Regions from separate parts of the Lysinibacillus sp. OL1 genome, predicted to be linked through region 1. Evidence: predicted binding sites of a transcription regulator. Region 1 holds the regulator's gene; each other region holds the start of a gene.
The links. Region 1 encodes LexA, which represses DNA repair genes until DNA is damaged. Its sites were predicted from a motif close to CGAACATATGTTCG; they were not measured.
Positions count from the first base shown of each region.

Region 2: the regulator LexA is predicted to act here: its motif matches at 3,410-3,423, upstream of uvrB (excinuclease ABC subunit UvrB).
Region 3: the regulator LexA is predicted to act here: its motif matches at 1,606-1,619, upstream of parE (DNA topoisomerase IV subunit B).
Region 4: the regulator LexA is predicted to act here: its motif matches at 3,969-3,982, upstream of EW028_RS07820 (carbohydrate kinase).

Region 1 is NZ_SJDS01000001.1:38,756-44,378, reverse strand. Features, by position in the region: gene EW028_RS00230 (helix-turn-helix transcriptional regulator) at 1-130, shown strand, start outside; gene def (peptide deformylase) at 123-698, shown strand; gene EW028_RS00220 (YneB family resolvase-like protein) at 729-1,394, opposite strand; gene yneA (cell division suppressor protein YneA) at 1,391-1,705, opposite strand; gene lexA (transcriptional repressor LexA) at 1,872-2,489, shown strand; gene EW028_RS00205 (gamma-glutamyl-gamma-aminobutyrate hydrolase family protein) at 2,597-3,319, opposite strand; gene EW028_RS00200 (prepilin peptidase) at 3,353-4,105, opposite strand; gene EW028_RS00195 (hypothetical protein) at 4,172-4,864, opposite strand; gene EW028_RS00190 (PilN domain-containing protein) at 4,861-5,454, opposite strand; gene pilM (type IV pilus biogenesis protein PilM) at 5,454-5,623, opposite strand, start outside.
Region 2 is NZ_SJDS01000013.1:103,404-109,026, forward strand. Features, by position in the region: gene uvrA (excinuclease ABC subunit UvrA) at 1-1,349, opposite strand, end outside; gene uvrB (excinuclease ABC subunit UvrB) at 1,357-3,336, opposite strand; gene EW028_RS20115 (IDEAL domain-containing protein) at 3,787-4,035, opposite strand; gene EW028_RS20120 (competence protein ComK) at 4,263-4,772, shown strand; one part of gene prfB (peptide chain release factor 2) at 4,816-5,623, opposite strand, start outside.
Region 3 is NZ_SJDS01000002.1:164,616-170,238, forward strand. Features, by position in the region: gene EW028_RS05200 (HesB/YadR/YfhF family protein) at 176-466, opposite strand; gene plsY (glycerol-3-phosphate 1-O-acyltransferase PlsY) at 486-1,088, opposite strand; gene parE (DNA topoisomerase IV subunit B) at 1,640-3,616, shown strand; gene parC (DNA topoisomerase IV subunit A) at 3,613-5,623, shown strand, end outside.
Region 4 is NZ_SJDS01000003.1:127,746-133,368, forward strand. Features, by position in the region: gene recJ (single-stranded-DNA-specific exonuclease RecJ) at 1-1,431, shown strand, start outside; gene EW028_RS07805 (adenine phosphoribosyltransferase) at 1,455-1,967, shown strand; gene EW028_RS07810 (MarR family winged helix-turn-helix transcriptional regulator) at 2,007-2,465, opposite strand; gene EW028_RS07815 (MFS transporter) at 2,650-3,900, shown strand; gene EW028_RS07820 (carbohydrate kinase) at 4,015-5,106, shown strand; gene EW028_RS07825 (pseudouridine-5'-phosphate glycosidase) at 5,111-5,623, shown strand, end outside.

The DNA of each region.
Region 1 (5,623 bases):
AGAGTGTGGAGTTGTGAGACAGACCATTAATAGTATTGAAAATGATAAATATGATCCGACCCTAGAATTAGCTTTTAAGATTGCTAAGGTTCTCAATAGCCGAATTGATGAGGTGTTTATCTATGACTAAATTTCACCCAAATTATATGATTACAATGAAGGACTTCGTGAAAGAACACTCAGCAATTTTAAGAAAACAAACTCAAGAAGTATCGATACCCGTGACCAATGAGGACCGAAATACCCTCCTAGCCATGCTACAATATCTGAAAAATAGCCAAAATCCAACGCTAGCAAAAAAATATAAGCTTCGCCCTGGGAGTGGGCTCTCTGCTAATCAAATTGGCGTAGATAAACGAATGTTTGCTGTACTCTTTGATGACCAAGAAATGATGCTGATTAACCCTAAAATAATGAGTCATTCCCTTAATATGATTTATCTACCGGAGGGAGAAGGCTGTCTATCTGTAAATCGACCTGTCCCTGGTTTTGTACCGAGATATGAGAGAATTAAAGTCAAAGCTTACGACATCGATGGACATGAAATCATTGTACAGTTACAGGGCTATGGGGCCATCGTTGTACAGCATGAAATCGATCATTTAAATGGCATCATGTTTTATGATCGAATAAATAAAGAGCACCCTTTCCAACTGCCTAATCATGTTATCATCGAAAGCTTTTCTTCGCTTCAGTAGTTTTTTACAGAAAAAAAATTAGCAGGAATATTATTTTCCTGCTAATCTTTCTTGGTGCTCTTGGAAACGACGATGTACAGTCGCCTTACTTACCTCAAATCCTAACCCTCTAAGCGTTATAGAAATTTCTTCAAAGGTAAATCCACGTTTGCGGAGCTTCACAATTTCCTCTACAGGTAGATCTTTTCGCTCCTGCCCCTGCGGATTACCTCGGTTCGATAAATTATTTTCTGGACGATAGCCGTTTTCTACAGCACGTCGCATACCTCGTCGAATTTTAGCATTATGGATTCTACGCTGATACTCCTCTACAATCGCTAAAATTTCAAGCAGCATCGTATCCATTTCATTTAATTGAACTGGGCCTGCATCACGCATCGAAAAAACGTCAGTTGCTGACTTTTGTAATAAATGTAATACAGCCATCCTTGCATTGCCTCGTCCTAAACGAGTTTCATCTTGGACAAAAAGAGCATTAATGTTCTTATCTTTTATAAAATCAAGCATTTCTAGTAAGCCTTCACGTTCTACATCATAGCCACTATGTTGATCTTTAAACACGCCCTTCACCGCATAGCCTTGCTCTTTAGCATAGCGCAGCAACTCTTCCTGCTGGCGCTCTAATGAGGAGCTTTGTGTTTCTTTTTCAGTACTTACGCGACAATAGACAACAGCCGATAGTTGATTATTTATCATTGTTCATTTCTCGCAATTTCGATAGTATTGATGGGACTGGCTTGATCACTCACTACAGGAATAACTAGAGATTTTCCCGCTACAATTTTAATATCTGCTAGTTCATTTTCCGTTTTTACAAGCTTTATCCAATCATCAGTACTCATTTTACCACGATATTGCTCAGCTAACGACCACAAGCTATCTCCATGTTCAATTTGAATTTCTGCGTAACTAACTTTTCCTGGATCAGTAATGTAAAGGTATGCTGCAAATAGTAAACAAGCTCCTATTAAAATTGAGATATGTGTGTTTTTCTTCAACCATGTCATAATCATTACCCCTTTTTAAGAATGTTTGTTCGGAATGTATGTTCCCATAATAAAGCGAACAAACGTTTTTGTCAAACACTTTTCGAACCTATGTTTGCATACATGTTCGCATTCTGTTATACTATCAAATAAGTAGAATGATATTAGAAAAAAGAGGTGAGCACTCATGAAAAAAGTTTCGAAAAGACAAGAGGACATTTTAGCTTTCATTAAGGAAGAGGTACGAGCTAAAGGATATCCACCATCAGTACGTGAAATTGGTGAAGCAGTTGGACTTGCTTCCAGTTCAACTGTTCATGGACATTTAGCTCGATTAGAACAAAAAGGCTTTATTCGTCGAGATCCAACAAAGCCACGCGCAATTGAAATTTTAGAGCCTGAAGAATCCATTCAAAAGCAACAGGTGATCCATGTCCCACTTGTCGGGAAGGTTACAGCTGGTTCTCCAATTACAGCAATTGAAAATATTGAAGAATACTTCCCATTACCCGATACGTATGGCACAAGTGAAGATCAATTGTTCATGCTAGAAATCATGGGGGAATCAATGATTGAAGCTGGGATTTTAGATGGAGATTTAGTCATTGTCAAACAAAAGGCAACAGCTAATAATGGGGATATTGTTGTAGCTATGACAGCTGAGGATGAAGCAACTGTAAAACGTTTCTTTAAAGAGAAAAACCATTTCCGTTTACAACCTGAAAATTCTTCTATGGAACCTATTATTGTCGATCAAGTTTCTATTTTAGGACAAGTTGTAGGTCTTTACAGACGTGTACATTAACGATTAAAGCAGGTTTTGAGGATTATGTTCCTTCTAAGAGCATGTATCCTCTTTTTTACGCAAAAAAAGAATCCATATACGATTGGATTCTTTGTATAATGCCCCTTCTAAGCTTCCTTCTTAAATTTTAAGCTCGCTTCAATAAAGGCTGAAAATAGCTTTTGAGCACTCTCATCTCCTGCTATGGCTAGTTCCTCAGGATGCCACTGAACAGCCAAGCAAAATGGCATCTCCTCATGAACTACCGCTTCGATAATACCGTCGCTGGATTTTGCTGCTACTTTTAATTTTTCTGCTAACACATTCACCGCTTGATGATGAAATGAATTCACTGCAATCTTCTCTTGTTCAACGATAGTCGCTAATAGATTGTCAGCAATAACCTGTACAGAATGGGTAGCTACAGCTCGACCTGATTGCTGCATATGTTGGAGTAACTTGGTACTAAAGTGATCACTATCAATATCCTGATATAAGGTACCACCTAATGCAACATTTAGTATTTGAATTCCTCGACAGATCCCGAAAATAGGCATCTTACGTTGGAATGCGGCTTCAATCAATGCTAACTCAATCGTATCTCGCGCTGGATGAATTTTTCCAAGCTTTAATGAAGGCTCAGCCCCGAATAGAAATGGGTGCACATCATGACCACCAGATAATAATAAACCGTCTGTAAGGGCTAAAATCTGGGCTGCCTCTTCTTCTACTCCAATTGGAATAATCAGTGGAATTCCACCTGCTTCAATGATGCTTTTACTGTAAGCAGCATTTAATTGAGAGGATAAATCATCCTCAACAAAGGCTGTAATACCAATAATCGGTTTCACTTGCTTCCCTCCAAATTCTTGAAAATTGCACAATTACCAAAAGCCTAGATACCAATTAATTAATACATCGCCATAGAAATAAACAATAACTGCGGCCAATGCAATAGATGGCCCAAACGGAATGGGTGTTTTTCTCCCCTGTTTGTTTTTCGATAACATGGTAATCCCGACAATCATACCAATCACTGCTGCTAAAAATAGCGTTAACAGTGTATCAATCGTACCCAGAACGAGACCAATTAAAAAGAATAATTTAATATCGCCTCCACCCATGCCACCGTTTGATAGCACAGCAATGATATATAATATGCCAAAACCAACCACAGCACCCACAAGAGAGTCCCACCACGGTGTTAATGGTGACAGCACTCGTCCAATAGCTAGCAAAGGTAAAAAGAATACTAACACCTTATCTGGAATTAGCATATAGGCCAAATCTGACACAACGATAATAACTAATAAGGAGATAAAAAGGAACGCTACTATCAATTCTATGCCCAAGCCTAGCTGCCAATAAGCAAAGGCAAATAATACACCTGTCATTAATTCTATGACTGGGTAAACCCAAGAAATTTTATTGCCACAACCCCGACATTTTCCTCCTAAAAATACATAAGACAAAACTGGTACTAAATCAAGCGCCGTTAGTCGTCTCTGGCATTTTGGACAATGTGAAGGAGGATGTACAATCGACTCCTTCTGTGGTACACGTAAGCCAACTACATTATAAAAAGAGCCAAAGACAAGTCCAAATAAAAAAATAAAGATCGTATAAGCCATTTCCAATTTTATGTCCTCCTAAACCAATAGGCGCCCATACAAATGAAGTATGGTGCGCCTATCAATAAAGTTTTATTGTTGTTCCTCGTAATAGAACGTCGTCACTTGCACTGTTGCCTTTAACGTAAGATCTGCATCTTTCTCAAGCTGTGCCTGCTCTCCTGGCAATTTAAATTCAATCTTATCGGTTTTCATGACACGCTCTAATTGTTCAACCTCCTGTAAAAAGCTTTCAAGAGAATTAAAATCAAGCGCACCCACCTCTAATATAAAAGTAATAAGCTTTAGATTAGTTGGTAAAGAGTCCTCCGAAAGAGATGCAATCGGTGTAGTACTCTCCTTGTTCTGCTGATCACCATTGACCTCTGCTTCAGCCTGCTCCAACATATTGAGATCATTCGATACATCAGAAGGTGTCACAGTGCCGTCTTCACCTTGAACCGTTAAAGACAGTATACGAGTTCCTGTCACCTCTTCAATCTCAGCTAAATCAAGAATAATCTTTTCAACGGCTCTTGTTGCAGGTAGCTTTTGTCTTAAGGCTAATATATTGATAGTAGGCTGTCCCTGCTCCTTGTCTAATTGTGCTAGTTGTTCTTTGACATTAGCTAATTCTTGCTGCACCTGCAATACATTACTCTCTTTTTCATTCACCTCATCCAATTTTGGTGACAGCAAATAATAATACAGCGCAAATAAAATAGCAGCTATCAACGCCAGTAACAAGATCATAGATGAATTTTTACTACTCGTTAATTTATTCATGAGCGTCGTCCTCCAGCTAAATACATAAAATCGATTGTTGCTGTGATGGACACTGAATATCGCGGTACTTCTTTAAATTTTTGTTGGGGTGTTAACGCCCTTTGTTCACCTAGCTCTATTTCAAAGTTTGAGACAGTGTTAATTTGAGCATCTGTAAAATAGCTACTCATTAAAAGTCGCTCCACATATTTCGATATATCTGTCATCGTTTCAAAATCCACTTCAATATTCACTGTGTTCTCTCCGAAAACGTAGCTACGTAAATAGGAATGAGTTGGTAATAAAGTTTTTGTTTCATCAATTAACGGTGTTACAGGATAAGAAACGCTTTGAATAAAAGTCACAGACTCTTCCAACGAACCCTGATCGACACTTTGTCGTGCGTCTAGCTCTTGCTGCAATTGATTAAGCTGTGTTGTTAATGCCTGTTCCTCTGCAGTCAATCGAGACAATTCACTTTTGGATGTAAAAAATAAAAAAAGTAAATAAGCTACAATAAGTCCCACAATGACAATCACCAAGCTATAAAAAAGCTTGGGAGAGGTTGTTCTTTTTTCAAGTTGTGGTAAGAGGTTTATATCTGGAACCATTAACGAACCTCCTTCAAAGCTAAGCCAAGCAACGTTGAAAATTCTCGCTTAAAGCGAGGAAACGATTTCTCAATTTTTTTCCCATCGACAACCCTCAGTGGTGGTTCTAAATTAGAAGCGAGTAAGTTCCCAATTGATTTCAATAGTGGGTTATCGCCAAGCATGATAA
Region 2 (5,623 bases), on a different contig from region 1:
TCAGTGAGGTCAAGCTCTTTGAAGAATGTGTCTGCTTCCTGAATCGAATATTGTGTAACCTCACCGATATGTTTATCTGCTACTTTCACTGCTAGCGTTTCAGGCTTTAAACGATACCCTTTACATGAAGGACAAGCCTGCTGTGCCATATATTTTTCCATCTGCTCACGAACATAATCGGATGTCGTCTCTTTAAAACGACGCTCAACATTGCGCACTACACCTTCAAATTCAATCATTTGATCTCGCACATTGCCAAACTCATTTTCATAATGGAAGTGTATCTTGTCTTTTCCAGAGCCATATAAAACCTTATCCATCTTTTCCTTTGGCAAATCCTTCACAGGCACGTCCATTGGAATATCGTAATGATCACATACAGCTTTTAGTAATTGTGGGTAGTACTGCGAACTAGTTGGCTCCCATGGTGCAATGGCATGCTCTAACAAGGAACGATCCCAATCAGGCACTACTAAATCTAAATCCACCTCTTGTGTTGAACCTAAGCCATCACAACTTGGACAAGCACCAAACGGACTATTAAATGAAAACATACGAGGCTCTAACTCACCAATAGAAAAACCACATAATGGGCAGGCATGATGCTCACTAAATAGTAACTCTTCATGTTCCATCACATCGACAAGCACACGTCCATCTGCTAGACGTAAAGCCGTTTCTAAAGAATCACTCAGACGAGCAGCAATCCCTTCCTTCATAACAACACGGTCCACTACTACTTCGATGGAATGCTTTTTATTTTTATCAAGTTCGATAGCATCATCTAAATCACGCAATTCTCCATCAATTCGTACACGAACAAACCCCTGCTTTTTTAAATCTTCTAGCAGTTTAACATGGGTACCCTTACGTCCAGAAACCATTGGTGCAAGGAGCTGCATCTTAGTTCTCTCAGGATAGGTTAATAAACGATCCACCATTTGCTCAATTGTTTGGGAAGTGATTTCTATACCATGATTTGGACAGATAGGTTTACCAATGCGGGCATAAAGTAAACGTAGGTAATCATAGATTTCCGTTACCGTACCGACAGTAGATCGTGGGTTACGACTTGTCGTTTTTTGATCAATGGAAATAGCAGGCGATAAACCTTCTATCGCATCGACATCTGGCTTATCCATTTGTCCAAGAAATTGACGGGCATAGGCGGAAAGGGACTCAACGTAACGACGCTGGCCCTCCGCATAAATTGTGTCAAATGCTAAAGAAGACTTTCCGGAGCCCGATAATCCTGTTAAAACGACTAATTGGTCACGCGGAATTGTGACATTAATATTTTTTAAATTATGAGCACGTGCACCTTGCACGACGATTTCAGTATTTTTCACAAGTCATTCACCCTTCTACCTTCAATTCAAATATTGTATCTCGTAACTCAGCCGCACGTTCAAAGTCAAGCGCTTTTGCTGCTTCCTTCATTTCGACTTCTAGAGAAGCCAAGAGCTGTTCTCTTTCCGCCTTTGTCAGCTTTTTGCCTTTCGTGGCCTTTGTTACATAGGATTCCTCTTCTTCTGCTACTTGTGTTGCGCGAATCACATCTGGGATTTTCTTAATGATCGTTTGAGGTGTTATGCCATGCTCCTCGTTATAAGCCATTTGTAACGCACGACGACGTTTCGTTTCATCAATTGCCTTTTTCATCGAGTCTGTTACATGGTCTGCATACATAATGACATGACCATTCGCGTTACGAGCAGCACGACCAATGGTTTGAATCAATGAACGCTCTGAACGTAAAAATCCTTCTTTATCAGCATCTAAAATGGCCACAAGGGACACTTCAGGAATATCAAGACCTTCACGCAATAAATTAATACCAATTAGCACATCATACGTTCCTTTGCGTAGCTCACGGATAATTTCAATACGCTCTAGTGTCTTAATTTCTGAATGTAGGTATTCTACTTTTAAGCCCATTTCCTTCAAGTAGGCCGATAAATCCTCAGACATTTTCTTCGTTAGCGTTGTCACTAAAACTCGCTCATCTCGCGCAATTCGATCTTGTATCTCATCAATTAAATTATCGATTTGCCCTTCGATAGGACGTACATCAATTAATGGATCTAATAATCCAGTTGGTCGGATAATTTGCTCTACCATTTCTGGTGTATGCTCCAGCTCATATGGACCAGGTGTGGCTGATACATAAATTGCTTGATGTACACGATTTTCATACTCTTCAAAACGCAAAGGACGGTTATCAAGTGCTGATGGCAAGCGAAAGCCGTGTTCTACGAGCACACCTTTACGCGCTTGGTCACCATTGTACATTCCTCGAACCTGTGGGAGTGTTACATGACTTTCATCAACCACAAGTAAAAAGTTTTCGGGGAAATAATCTAGCAACGTATATGGAGTGGCACCTGCTTCACGCAATGTTAAATGACGTGAATAGTTTTCAATCCCAGAGCAAAAGCCCATTTCACGCATCATCTCTAAATCATACCGTGTACGTTGTTCTAAACGTTGTGCCTCTAGTAATTTATCTTCTGCACGTAATAAAGCAAGTCGTTCCTCTAATTCTTTTTCAATGTTTTCAATCGCTTTACGCATTTTCTCTTCTCGTGTAACGAAGTGGGATGCAGGGAAAATAGCAACATGCTCTCGATCCGATAAAATCTCTCCCGTTAGTGCATCTACCTCACGGATACGATCGATTTCATCCCCAAAAAATTCCACACGAATACAATGCTCATCACGAGAGGCTGGGAAGATTTCCACTACATCTCCACGTACCCGAAATGTTCCGCGTGTAAAACTAACATCATTTCGCTCATACTGAACGTCTACAAGCTTGCGTAATAGCTGATTACGTTCAATTTCCATACCTGTACGAATGGAAACAACCATTTCTCGATATTCTTCGGGAGAACCTAAACCATAAATGCAGGACACAGATGCAATAATAATGACATCCTCACGCTCAAACAATGCAGAGGTAGCAGAGTGACGCAGCTTATCAATTTCATCGTTAATACTAGAGTCTTTTTCTATATAGGTATCTGTTTGCGGTACATAAGCTTCTGGTTGGTAGTAATCATAGTAGCTGACAAAATATTCTACGGCGTTATTCGGGAAGAACTCTTTAAATTCACTATATAACTGGCCAGCTAGTGTTTTATTGTGTGCCATGATTAGTGTTGGTTTTTTAACTTGCTGGATGACATTCGAGATGGTAAATGTCTTACCTGTTCCAGTAGCACCAAGCAATGTTTGATGACGTTTGCCTGCTTTCACACCCTCCACTAATTCCGCAATGGCCTGTGGCTGATCCCCGTTAGGCTGATATGGCGCTTGTAAATCAAATGATTGCACTCATGTCCACGTCCTTTCCTTCCAATTTGTACATATATTTTAGCATAGCAATATTAAAATTTCGAACATTTAACGAACGAATGTTTGTAAAATTTTTTTTCATCTCTAAAATTTTTATTACATAATAATAAGGTCCATTTAACTTGTTACTCTTATAATAGCCGTTTTATTAGATTTTCAAGCTTCATCGATGGATGGGATTTCCTTTTTGCTTCATGTGTAGCTCATACTCTCTCAGGAGCCTGGCTCTCCTCCTTTTATGAGCGGATTCTACTTTATCGGAGCGCTCTCACTTTTTTATAAACAGAGGCTCAAACTTTTTGAATGACTTTCCTCATTCTATAAGCAAAACCACTTCTTCTAGCCAACACATACACTCTTTACTTCCACTGCAACTATTTTCAAAAGCAAAAAAACCCCACTCTCCAATAGATATGGAGAGCGGGTTCGTCAATATGATTCTTCTTCTGTTTGGAGTAAGGAAGTTAGTTCGGATGCGTATTGATAAAATGCGTTTTCATCTTTTTCATCGAGTGCTCTATCTATCAGAACCATGAGCTGCTCTTGCCGATGCATACGCTGGATACGATTTAAAAATAAATCTAAATAAATCTCGTTTAATAATTTCTCTGCCTCATCAACTTTTTTCGACTGACCAACGGCTTTCAGAAAATCGGTATACGAATAATATTTATCCAACGATCTCACCTCGATCCTTTTCTAAATTATATGAAAATTGAAATTAAAAAGCAATGCTTACGATTCGAAAATATCTTAGATTAGCTATTAATCAATTGATATTTAGAGCAAATTCTCTAGGCATTTCGTGCTTTTATGAACGATTTTCAACTATTTCATCCAATTTAAGAAAGTCATATTTTGTTTTACACTACCGTTATCACTAGAAAAAAGGAGGCACTCCCTATATGACAACTAACTTTGTAAACGGCTACTTAATGTCATTCAATACTTATTTGCTACAACCTATTCAGCATGACTCCAAAGTCTTCACGCATGTGATTGATAAGCATAATGAGCTGATTGTTACACGCAAACCGATGCATGTCCTTCGAAAATCCTGTCTCTCATTAGGATCTACCTATGAAGCCGCAAAACAATCGGCTAAACGTTTTTTCGGCAATCAACACAAGCTACCAATCGTCGTGGCCTTTGATTATGGTTATCCCTGTATTTTTCTGCCAACTTATTCTCCCAGCTCCATTCATAATATATGGATAGGGCTTCATGCAATTATTAATATTACACCTAGTGAAATGGGGTGTATTGTAACGTTAAAAAATAATAAACAAATCGAACTACCTATTCGATATGCTTCTATTAGTAAACAATTTCTTAACGCTTCTATGCTGTATAAATATTACATGAATGAACGAAAACAGCTTAGCCAAGATGCACCCTATCACCCACCCTTTTAACAAAAATTCCCCAAGAGCACCTCACTCTTGGGGAATTTGGGTATTAATTTATTTTTGAACGTAAATAGGCATTAATAAATGGATCTAAATCGCCATCCATCACTGCACCCACATTACCTGTTTCTTCATTTGTACGATGATCTTTCACCATTGAGTATGGGTGGAAGACATACGAACGAATTTGGGAGCCCCAGCCTATTTCTTTTTGTTCACCACGTATTTCATCTAATTGTGCCTGCTGTTTATCAAGTTCTAATTGATATAGCTTCCCTTTTAACATCGTCATCGCTTTTTCACGGTTTTTAATCTGGGAGCGCTCAGCTTGACATTGTACGATCGTACCAGTAGGAATATGCGTAATACGAACGGCAGAATCTGTCGTATTAATATGCTGACCACCTGCACCTGTAGCACGATACGTATCAATTTTTAAATCCTCTGTACGAATATCGATTTCAATATTGTCGTCAAACTCTGGCATAACATCACAGGAAACAAAAGACGTATGACGGCGACCAGACGAATCGAATGGAGAAATACGTACTAGACGATGCACACCCTTTTCCGCTTGTAAATAACCGAAAGCATTGTGACCTTTAATCGACAATGTTACAGATTTAATTCCGGCTTCATCTCCTGGTAGATAGTCCACTGTTTCCACTTTAAATCCACGCTTCTCAGCCCATCGTGTATACATACGCAATAGCATTGAACCCCAGTCCTGTGATTCCGTACCACCAGCACCAGGATGCAACTCTAAAATGGCATTGTTTTGATCGTATGGGCCACTTAGCAGTAATTGAAGCTCAAAATCAGCCATCTTTTGTTGGAATTCTGCTAGTTCTTTGCCT
Region 3 (5,623 bases), on a different contig from region 1:
CAAAAGGTCGTTCATTACCTTTAGAATGGACAATTTTTTTGAGAGATAAACGAAAGAGATATGAAAAATCTAGCTATTTGTAGCAATATTACATCACTTGCAACTTTCGTGTGTCCTTGTTTGTGATAAATAAAAAAACAGTCTGTCCTTTCATGTATGGAAAGGACAGACTGTTTTATGTACGATAGTCGTATTGTAATTCATCTTTACTTGTATCAACATCTACATGTAAATTGTGATCGTTAAAGAACCAAAGATCTTTCTCATCAATGTAATAGATAACACCATCAATTTCTGTCTGTACACCTATGGCAATAGGTTCCTCACGTGTCATGCCTAGCGAAAAGCCTTCATGAAACGGACTTGAGCCACCATAGCGTGCATAAAAACGAATTGTATCACCAGGTTCAACTTCCATTTCATGTTTGAACCATTGTAGGGCCTCATCTGTCAATGCAATATTCATTTCAAATGCTCCTCTCTTCCTACAGCCATTTTACCTTTGGTTCGGTGCCGTTTTTAATACGGGCAATATTGGCACGGTGACGATAAATAATAAAGGTAAATAAAAAGGCTACCAAGATGCCTAATGCAAAGTCACCTGTAATAAAATAATAAACGATTGCATAGATAAGCGCTACTAAAGCGGCTATCATTGATGTTAAGCTGACGATTTTTGTGATTTTTAAAGTCACAATAAAGGTAATAAATAGTAGGACAAAGAGTAGCCAAGAATAGCCTAATAATACACCCGCTGACGTTGCCACAGCTTTCCCACCACGGAAGTTGGCAAAGATCGGGAACATATGACCGATTACTGCGACAAGGCCCAGTAATAAAGAATGGAGTGTAGTATCAGAGAAAACAGGAAGTGTCACGAGTAAGACAGCGGCAGTCCCTTTTAAGACATCCATCACTGTAACAATAATACCAGCCTTTTTCCCTAATGTTCTAAAAGTATTGGTCGCACCAAGATTACCGCTCCCGTGTTCACGAATATCGGTATTATAAAAAATTTTGCCTATCCATAATCCAGAAGGTATAGAGCCGATTAGATAAGCACATAAAATAATAAGTCCATTGATCATAGTTGGACTCCTTTCATTCATAGTCCATCACTTGGTACTAATAGTTTGTAACAAGTATTTTACACTTTTTCTTGCTAATCTACAATGTTATGAAGGAGATTTCATCCGAAGTCTTGAATCAATACAAAAGAGAATCTATTAGCGAGGACTAGGCTTTTAGACGTAAATTTGCAGGAAGCACTAAAACCTTTATAAAAATATAGGCAAAATGGCAATTTTGTCAATCGCTCATTCCTTTGGTAGAATAGAAGTCTAACTTTATCCTGTTTCAGCGCAAGGCACGAGGTAGTGTGCAAGCATCACCACTTTATTTTGCAACTAAGTAGGCTTCAATGCGTCAAATGATGATGGAAGCTAGAAGCAGTCTGTCTTGCTCAAATACCAATTTTAAGCAACTGTTGAAGATGTTTACTATTAATAAAAAAGATCAAAACTGTGAGCAAATTTTAAAATTTTATTGGACCTGTCGCTAGCTATTGACAGGAAATGCTATTATTATTAGGATGAGAACATAAATAGAACATGTGTTTGTTTTTTGGAGGGGAATTTTTTTGACGAATAAACAGTCACCTAGCGTCTATAATGATGACGCTATACAAGTATTAGAAGGATTAGAAGCGGTACGCAAACGACCTGGCATGTATATCGGTTCGACGGATGGCCGTGGACTTCATCACCTTGTGTATGAAATCGTAGATAATGCGGTGGATGAAGCACTGGCTGGCTTTGGATCTCATATTATTGTCACAATTCATAAAGATCAAAGTATGAGTGTGCGCGACTTTGGACGTGGAATGCCAACCGGTATGCATAAAATGGGCAAACCGACATCAGAAATTATTTTTACTGTGCTACACGCTGGTGGTAAATTTGGTCAAGGTGGCTATAAAACAAGTGGAGGTTTACATGGTGTTGGTTCTTCCGTTGTGAATGCGCTCTCAACATTTTTAGAGGTGACAATCCATCGCGATGGTAAAAAGTATCGTCAACGCTTTGAGCATGGTGGACAGCCTGTCACAACACTTGAAAACATTGGGCAGACCAAGCAGACAGGAACGCTTGTTCATTTCTTACCAGATGAAACGATCTTCTCTGTCACAAAATTCAATTATGATACGTTAGCAGAACGATTACGTGAATCAGCCTTTTTATTAAAGGGCTTAAAAATTGAATTAATTGATGAGCGCGAGGAAGGCAAGAGCGATGTGTTCTTTTATGAGAATGGCATCGAGGCTTTCGTTGCGTATTTGAATGAGGAAAAAGATGTTCTTCATCCAGTAAAATATGTAGAAGGCGTACAGGATGAAATCGAAGTAGAGTTCGCTTTCCAGTATAACGATGGTTATTCAGAAACGATTTTATCATTTGTTAATAATGTCCGTACACGTGATGGTGGTACACATGAAACGGGTGCAAAGGCAGCATTGACGCGTGTCTTTAATGAATATGCAAGAAAAATTGGCCTGTTAAAGGACAAGGATAAAAACCTTGAGGGGACAGATATTCGTGAGGGCTTAGCAGCGATCGTGTCTGTTCGTATCCCAGAGCATTTACTGCAATTTGAAGGACAAACAAAGGGCAAGCTTGGGACAAGTGAGGCTCGTTCTGCAGTAGATAGTGTAGTGTCTGAGCAAATTTTGTATGTGCTAGAGGAAAATGCAGAGTTATCAGCTTCACTTGTTCGTAAAGCGATTCGAGCGCAGCAAGTGCGTGAAGCAGCTCGTAAAGCGCGTGAGGATGCACGAAATGGCAAGAAAAATAAAAAGGGTAGTACGATTTTATCTGGAAAATTAACGCCAGCTCAGTCACGTAATGCAGCAAAAAATGAGCTGTATTTAGTCGAGGGTGATTCTGCGGGTGGCTCTGCTAAACAAGGACGTGACCGTACATTCCAAGCGATTCTGCCATTGCGCGGGAAGGTTATCAACACAGAAAAAGCCAAGCTACAGGATATTATGAAAAACGAAGAAATTTCAACGATTATCCATGCGATTGGGGCAGGTGTTGGCACGGATTTTGCGGTGGAGGATTCTGCCTACAATAAAGTAGTCATCATGACCGATGCGGATACGGATGGGGCACATATTCAAGTCTTGCTATTAACATTCTTCTATCGTTATATGCGTCCGCTCATTGAGTCTGGAAAGGTCTATATCGCACTACCGCCGCTTTATAAAGTCTCAAGAGGTACAGGAAAAAAAGAAGTCATTGAATATGCTTGGACAGAAAGTGACTTACAAAAGGCCATCAAGAAGGTTGGAAAGGGTTACATATTACAGCGCTATAAAGGTCTTGGTGAGATGAATGCAGACCAACTATGGGACACAACAATGAACCCTGAAACACGGACATTAATTCGTGTCACAATCGAGGATGGTGCACGAGCGGAGAGACGTGTCACGACGTTAATGGGTGATAAGGTGGAACCACGTCGTAAATGGATCGAAGCCAATGTAGACTTCGGTATGGAGGATGATTCTAACATTTTAGAGAATGAATTCATCCAACAAGAGGAGGACCAAGCATGAGTAGTACAGAAAAGTTTCAAGATTTACCGTTAGAAGAAGTAATGGGTGACCGTTTTGGTCGCTATAGTAAATATATTATTCAAGACCGCGCGTTGCCTGATGCACGTGACGGTCTTAAACCAGTACAGCGCCGTATTTTATATGCGATGTTTACGGAAGGCAACACACATGATAAGCCGTTCCGTAAATCCGCAAAAACAGTGGGTAATGTAATTGGTAACTATCATCCGCACGGCGATAGCTCTGTGTATGAAGCGATGGTACGGATGAGTCAGGACTGGAAGGCACGTCATATGCTCATTGAGATGCACGGGAACAATGGCTCGGTAGATGGCGATCCACCAGCTGCAATGCGGTATACAGAGGCGAGACTATCAGCTATTGCCGCTGAAATGCTACGAGATATTGGCAAGAAAACGGTCGAATTTGTGCCAAACTTTGATGATCAGGATATGGAGCCAACTGTATTACCAGCACGTTTTCCTAACCTTTTAGTCAATGGCTCTACAGGAATTTCTGCTGGGTATGCGACAGATATTCCGCCACATGCCTTAGATGAAGTACTGGATGCTGTGTTGATGCGCTTAGACAAGCCTAATGTTACTGTAGATGAATTGATGACGGTGATTAAAGGACCTGATTTCCCAACGGGTGGAATCATTCAAGGTGTTGATGGCATTAAAAAGGCGTATGAAACAGGTCGGGGTAAAATCATCGTCCGTGCACAAGCAGTTGTTGAACCAATCAAGGGTGGTAAAGAGCAAATTGTTATCACTGAGTTACCATATGATGTAAATAAAGCGAATCTTGTGAAAAAAATTGATGAGCAACGGGTAGATAAACGACTAGAAGGCATTGCGGAAATTCGTGATGAATCAGACCGTACAGGGTTACGTGTCGTAATTGAGCTGAAAAAGGATGTACCAGGACAAGGAATTTTACAGTACTTGTTTAAAACAACGGATTTACAGGTAGCTTATAATTTTAATATGATTGCCATTCATAATCGTCGTCCAACGATGATGACATTGCCTTTATTGCTAGATGCCTATATTGCCCACCAAAAAGAAGTGGTAACAAACCGTTCCATTTATGATTTGCAAAAGGCAAAGGATCGTTCTCATATTGTAGATGGATTAATTAAAGCCCTTTCCATTTTAGATGAAGTCATTGCGACGATTCGTTCTTCAAATGATAAGAAGGATGCGAAGCTTAATTTACAAGCAAAGTTTGATTTTACAGAGGTACAGGCAGAGGCCATTGTAAGCCTGCAATTATATCGTTTAACGAATACGGATATTACAGAGCTTCGTCATGAACAGGACGAGTTAAATAAGCTAATTGCGAAGCTAGAGGGGATTCTACAAAGTGAAGCAAAGCTAGTGCGTGTTATTAAACAAGAGTTACTAGATATTAAGAAGCGCTTTACAGAGCCTCGTCGCTCGAAGATTGAGCAAGAAATTGAAGAAATTAAAATTACATTGGATGTCCTTGTGCCAAGTGAAGAGGTTGTCGTAACAGTAACGAAGGATGGTTATATTAAACGTACATCCACACGTTCCCATGCCGCTTCAAACGGGCAAGATTTTGCCATGAAGGATTCAGATTATTTATTGTATGAAGCAAACTTAAATACACAGCACCATCTATTGCTGTTCACAAATCGAGGCAATTATATTTATCAGCCTGTTCATGAGCTGCCTGATATACGCTGGAAGGATCTCGGCCAGCATATTTCAAGTATTGTGCCAACAGGGGAAGATGAATCCATTATTGCGGTTTATGGCTTCGAAACCTTTGACCAGCCAAATACGTATGTCTTCACAGCCACAAAAGATGGCCAAATTAAGCGCTCACCACTCGCAGACTATGCGGTAACACGTTATTCAAAGCCAATTAAAACGATGAACGTCAAGGCTGGTGATGCGATGATCTATGCATCATTTGTAACAGATGACGTGGAGCTGATGCTCACAACGGATACAGCCTATGCGATTCGTTTCCCTA
Region 4 (5,623 bases), on a different contig from region 1:
GCGGAGGATAATGCTAAAGCAACCGCATTGGCAAAAAAGCTAAATGCCTGCAATACCGAGCGCAAAGATATTGTGAAAAGTATTACAGATGAAACCATCGCACTGATTGAAGCAGATGAAAAAATCGGCAATTCCTTAGTTCTTGTTGTTGCTGGCGAGGGCTGGAACGCAGGTGTTGTAGGAATTGTAGCCTCACGTCTCGTTGAACTGTATTACCGTCCAACGATTGTGCTGTCACTCGATCCAGAAAAGGGCATAGCAAAAGGTTCTGCTCGAAGTATTGAAGGTTTTCATCTATATAATGAACTAGCTAAAAATCGAGATATTTTACCACATTTTGGTGGACATCCTATGGCTGCAGGTATGACCTTATCATTAGAGCATGTGGATGAACTACGTACTCGCTTAGATGCTCAGGCAAGAGCCTGTTTAACAGAGGAGCAATTAACACCTGTAGTGCATATTGATATACCGCTCAGCATAGATGAAATTTCAGCGGATGCTATTGAGGAAATTTCAACACTAGGACCATTTGGCACAGATTTCCCTAAGCCTGTGTATGTGCTGGAGGATGTAGAAATCGCCTCCATGCGTAAAATTGGAGCGGGCGAGAATCATATTAAAATGGAAATAACAAACGGCTATGATAAATTGGATAGTGTTGGTTTTAACAAAGGGCATTTACATGATGAATTAACGTATGGCATCAAAGTTTCCTTTATAGGCGATTTGCAAATTAACGAATGGCAGGGGCGTAAAAAAGCCCAATTTATGATCGAGGATGTCCAAACTACAGAATGGCAGTTATTTGATATTCGTGGTATCCGTCAAACAGCTCGATGGCTGAATACCGTACCGAAGGACGTGGCCCGGTTTATCGCCTTTCGTCCAGAAACGATGACCTATTATCAATCATTAATAGGTGCATCTATTACACTGGTTGACCCAGCCCTTTCAAATATTGAACAAAGTGATTACATCGTGCTCTTAGACTTGCCACACAATGTTCAAAAGCTAGAGGACGTTTTACAGAAGACAGCCCCTTCACGTATTTATGCTCATTTTTATATGCCTGACTCACAATACTTCAGTGGTCTACCTACTCGTGAGCAATTTGCTTGGTATTATAAGTTCTTGAAAAATCGACCAGCCTTTCCGCTTGATATGCATATCGCAGATTTAGCGAAGCATACGGGGTGGCCATTAGATACACTAAAATTTATGACACAGGTGTTTTTTGAGCTTGATTTTGTTAAAATGGAGAGTGGACTGACGACTGTCAACGTGAATGCTCCAAAACAAGCACTAACAGAGGCACCGTCTTACAAACAACGTTCAGAACAGATTGAAATGGAGCAAAAGCTTGTCTATGCTCCTTATATAGAATTAAAACAATGGTTTGATGAACGTTTAACATCAGCGGACGAATAACGTTTCGTAGGAGGAGCAATAACATGGATTTAAAGCAATACGTTACAACGGTTGAAAATTGGCCGAAAGAGGGCATTACCTTCAGAGATATTACAACAATTATGGATAATGGTCCTGCATACAAATATGCAACAGACCAAATCGTAGAATATGCAAAAGAAGTGGGCGCTGAAATTATTGTTGGCCCTGAGGCACGTGGTTTTATTATCGGTTGTCCAGTTGCCTATGCACTTGAAATCGGCTTTGCCCCTGTTCGTAAACCTGGTAAATTACCACGTGAGGTAATAAGTGCAGACTACGGTCTTGAATATGGTAAAGATACGTTAACAATGCATCATGATGCAATTAAGCCTGGTCAAAAAGTTTTAATCTGTGATGATTTACTAGCGACTGGTGGTACAGTTGAAGCAACGGTTCGTTTAGTAGAACAATTAGGTGGTCAGGTAGTAGGCTGTGCATTCCTGATTGAACTTCTAGAATTAAATGGTCGCGAAAAGCTTGGCGATTTAAATATTAAAACACTTATTCAATATTAAGAGCATGGCAAAAAGCGCCCTATACTGTGGGCGCTTTTTTTATACTTCGTCATAGGCTTGAATAATTTTTTGCATTGTTCGCAAGGTATCGTAGAAATCTGCGTATTTTTCGGTTCCAATATCCTCGATAATTCTATCTTGAATGCCTTGCCAAATCGGTGCTGCTTCATGCAGCTTTTCTAAACCTTTTTCAGTGAGCGTTATTTTTTTGGTACGAGCATCATTGGTATCTCGCTTTAACTCAACATAGCCATGTTGCTTTAATAGATTAATATTACGTGTTATAGTGGTTTGATCCAGTTGTAAAATTTCACCTAAACGGCTGATTGAGACAGCTTGTTGAAGGTCAATATGTGCAAGCATTGAATATTGTGTAACTTTTAAACCTGTAGGCTGTAGCAGCTTATCATATAATTGTGTGACAACCCTTGTTTTTTTTCTAAGGTTTGCACAAACACAAATTTGTGTATAATCAATATTTTTAAGTTGATTCTTCATCGACAGTACTCCTTTAAGGGGATTCTACTCATTATAAGTATACACCCAATAACTAGAAATTACTTCTTGACAGCTTTATGAACGATTACTATGATTATACATGTATATACATATAAATGAAATAAGCAGACTTAAACATGTATATACATGTTTTGTAGTCTATCAAAGAAAAGAAGGTGTTGAGGTGAAACGTGTTCATTATAGTTGGTTTATTTTAATCGTCACATTTTTCTCGATAATTGTCGCAGGAATTACAATGTCATCATCTGGCGTGTTTATCGACCCTCTTGAAAAAGAATTTCACTGGGATCGTTCAACCATTGCTTTAGCCTTTGCTGTAAGTTTGTTTTTATATGGCATATCTGGACCATTTATGGCTGCATTACTTGAAGTCATTGGCTTAAAGAAAATGATGCTAGGTGCTATGGCAACTTTAGTATTAGGAATGACTTTAACATTTTTGATGAGTGAATCCTGGCAGCTAATTGTTATTTGGGGGGGCATTATTGGTCTTGGAGCAAGTCTTTTTTTAACTGTCCTTAGCCCATATGTTGCGAATCATTGGTTTGTAAAACGCAGAGGATTAGCGGTTGGTATTTTAACGGCAAGTACAGCCACGGGCCAGTTAATTTTATTACCAGTTCTAGCTATCATTATTGAACACTATTCTTGGCGATGGGCTATCGCATTAATGCTACTCCTTAGTATCATAATGTTTTTCATGATTGCGCTTTTTATAAAAAATAGACCTCAGGATATGGGGTTAACTCCTTATGGACAAGAGGAGGCTATAGAGGAACAACAAATACAGCAAAAAAAGAATCCAATAGCTATGGCTTTTAAAGGTTTATTTGAGGCGATTAAGGTTAAAGCATTTTGGCTCTTAGCAGGTAGTTTTTTTATTTGTGGGCTATCGACAAGCGGATTAATTGGTACTCATTTTGTTTCTTATTGTATTAGCTTTGGCGTTCCTTTAGTCACTGCCGCATCATTACTTTCTTTTATGGGCATTTTTAATTTATTAGGTACAACTGCGTCTGGCTGGTTATCTGATCGCTTCGATAATCGGTGGTTATTGTTTTGGTATTACCTGTTAAGAGGTGCATCTCTATTATTGCTCCCTTATGCACTCGCACAAGGATCATTTGTTTTATTAACGATTTTCACGATTTTTTACGGACTAGATTGGATTGCTACAGTGCCACCAACCATCAGTATGACACGACAAATTTTTGGTATGCAAAAAAGCAGTATTATCTACGGCTGGATATTTGCTTCACATCAAGCAGGAGCAGCGGTTGCTGCGTATGGTGGGGGGTTAATTTATAAATTTTTCAATTCTTATACATGGGCATTTTTCCTTGCAGGAATGTTTTGTGCAATGGCCAGTTTATTCGTTATCATTGTTAAAAAACAAACACCCCAGCAAGCGTAAACACATAAAAGTTGAACCTCGGTAAGATGGGGTTCAACTTTTTTAATAAAGAATCTTTTGACATAACACAAACAAAAGTTTATAATATAAACAAATATAATAAAAGGTGATGCTATGAATGAAAGAGAACAGGCGGTGCTTGCTTTAATTCGCCAGAATCCGTTTATGTCTCAGCAAGAAATGGCAGATGCAATGAATCTGTCGCGTCCTGTGCTTGCTAATTTAGTGTCTAGTTTAACGAAGCAAGGAAAAATTGTAGGTCGTGCTTATATATTACCCGAAGAAAATGAAATTATTTGCATCGGTGGAGCTAATTTAGACCGCAAATTCCATGTAAAGGGCAATGTTCAATTTGGAACATCTAACCCTGCCAGCTCTTCCTTTAGTGTAGGTGGCGTTGGTCGAAATATTGCTGAAAACTTAGGCAGATTAAACCACCAAGTGACGTTACTGACAACGGCAGGTAAGGATGCTGATTGGCAAGTGATCCAAGAGGCTTCGGAATCCTTTATGAATCTACGTTATGTAGAGCAGCTTGCAGAGGCTTCCACAGGTTCTTATACTGCCATCATGGATGAACAGGGTGAGCTAGCACTAGCTGTAGCAAATATGGAGGTTTACGATCTTCTGTTACCGAGCTTGTTGAAAAAACATGAAACAATGCTTGTAAACGCGGGCTGTTTTATTTTGGATTTAAACTGTCCAAAAGAAACTGTGGCGTATATCCAGCAAGTAGCCCTTGCTCGTGATATTCCACTTGTCATTGTGCCAGTATCTTCGCCAAAAATGAATCGACTACCTGAAACATTACAAGGCGTAACTTGGTTTATTTGTAACACAGATGAAGCGGAAACGATTGTTGGACATAAAATTGAAAACGCTACCCATTATGAAAAAGCTTTACAACAGCTCCTACAATTAGGTGCGGAGCATGTCATTATCACGGCTGGCAGCAAGGGCGTTTATGCAGCATCTACAACGATTGCCCCTTGTCATGTTGCCGCTAAAGTGATTGACAAAATTGAAGATGTGACAGGAGCAGGAGATGCCTTTGTCAGCGCTGTTATTCACAGCTGGCTGACTGGACAATCTTTTGAGACATGTATTGATGCTGGATTAACCAATGCAAAAAATACATTGGCATCTCCTTATACAGTAAGACCTGAATTATCAGTAGATTTGTTGAAAAATGAAATGGAGGAATAACAACATGAAAGAATTCATCGTATTATCAGAAGAAGTAAAAGCAGGACAAGCAAAAGGTCTACCGATCGTTGCGTTAGAATCAACAATTATTTCACACGGTATGCCATACCCACAAAACGTGCAAACTGCGCGTGAAGTTGAGCAAATTATTCGCGATAATGGTGCAGTCCCAGCAACAATTGCATTAATTGATGGGAAAATTAAAATTGGTCTATCAGATGAAGAGCTAGAAATGTTCGGTAATGCTCAAGGTGTTGCAAAAGCTTCACGTCGTGACTTAGGCTACTTACTAGCAACGAAAAAATTAGGTGCTACAACAGTTGCAGCGACAATGATCTGTGCAGAGCTTGCAGGTATTGAAATCTTTGTTACAGGTGGTATTGGTGGTGTACATCGTGGTGCGGAAACAACAATGGATGTCTCTGCTGATTTAGAAGAATTAGCACAAACAAATGTTGCCGTTATCTGTGCGGGTGCAAAATCTATTTTAGACATCGGTCTTACATTAGAATATCTT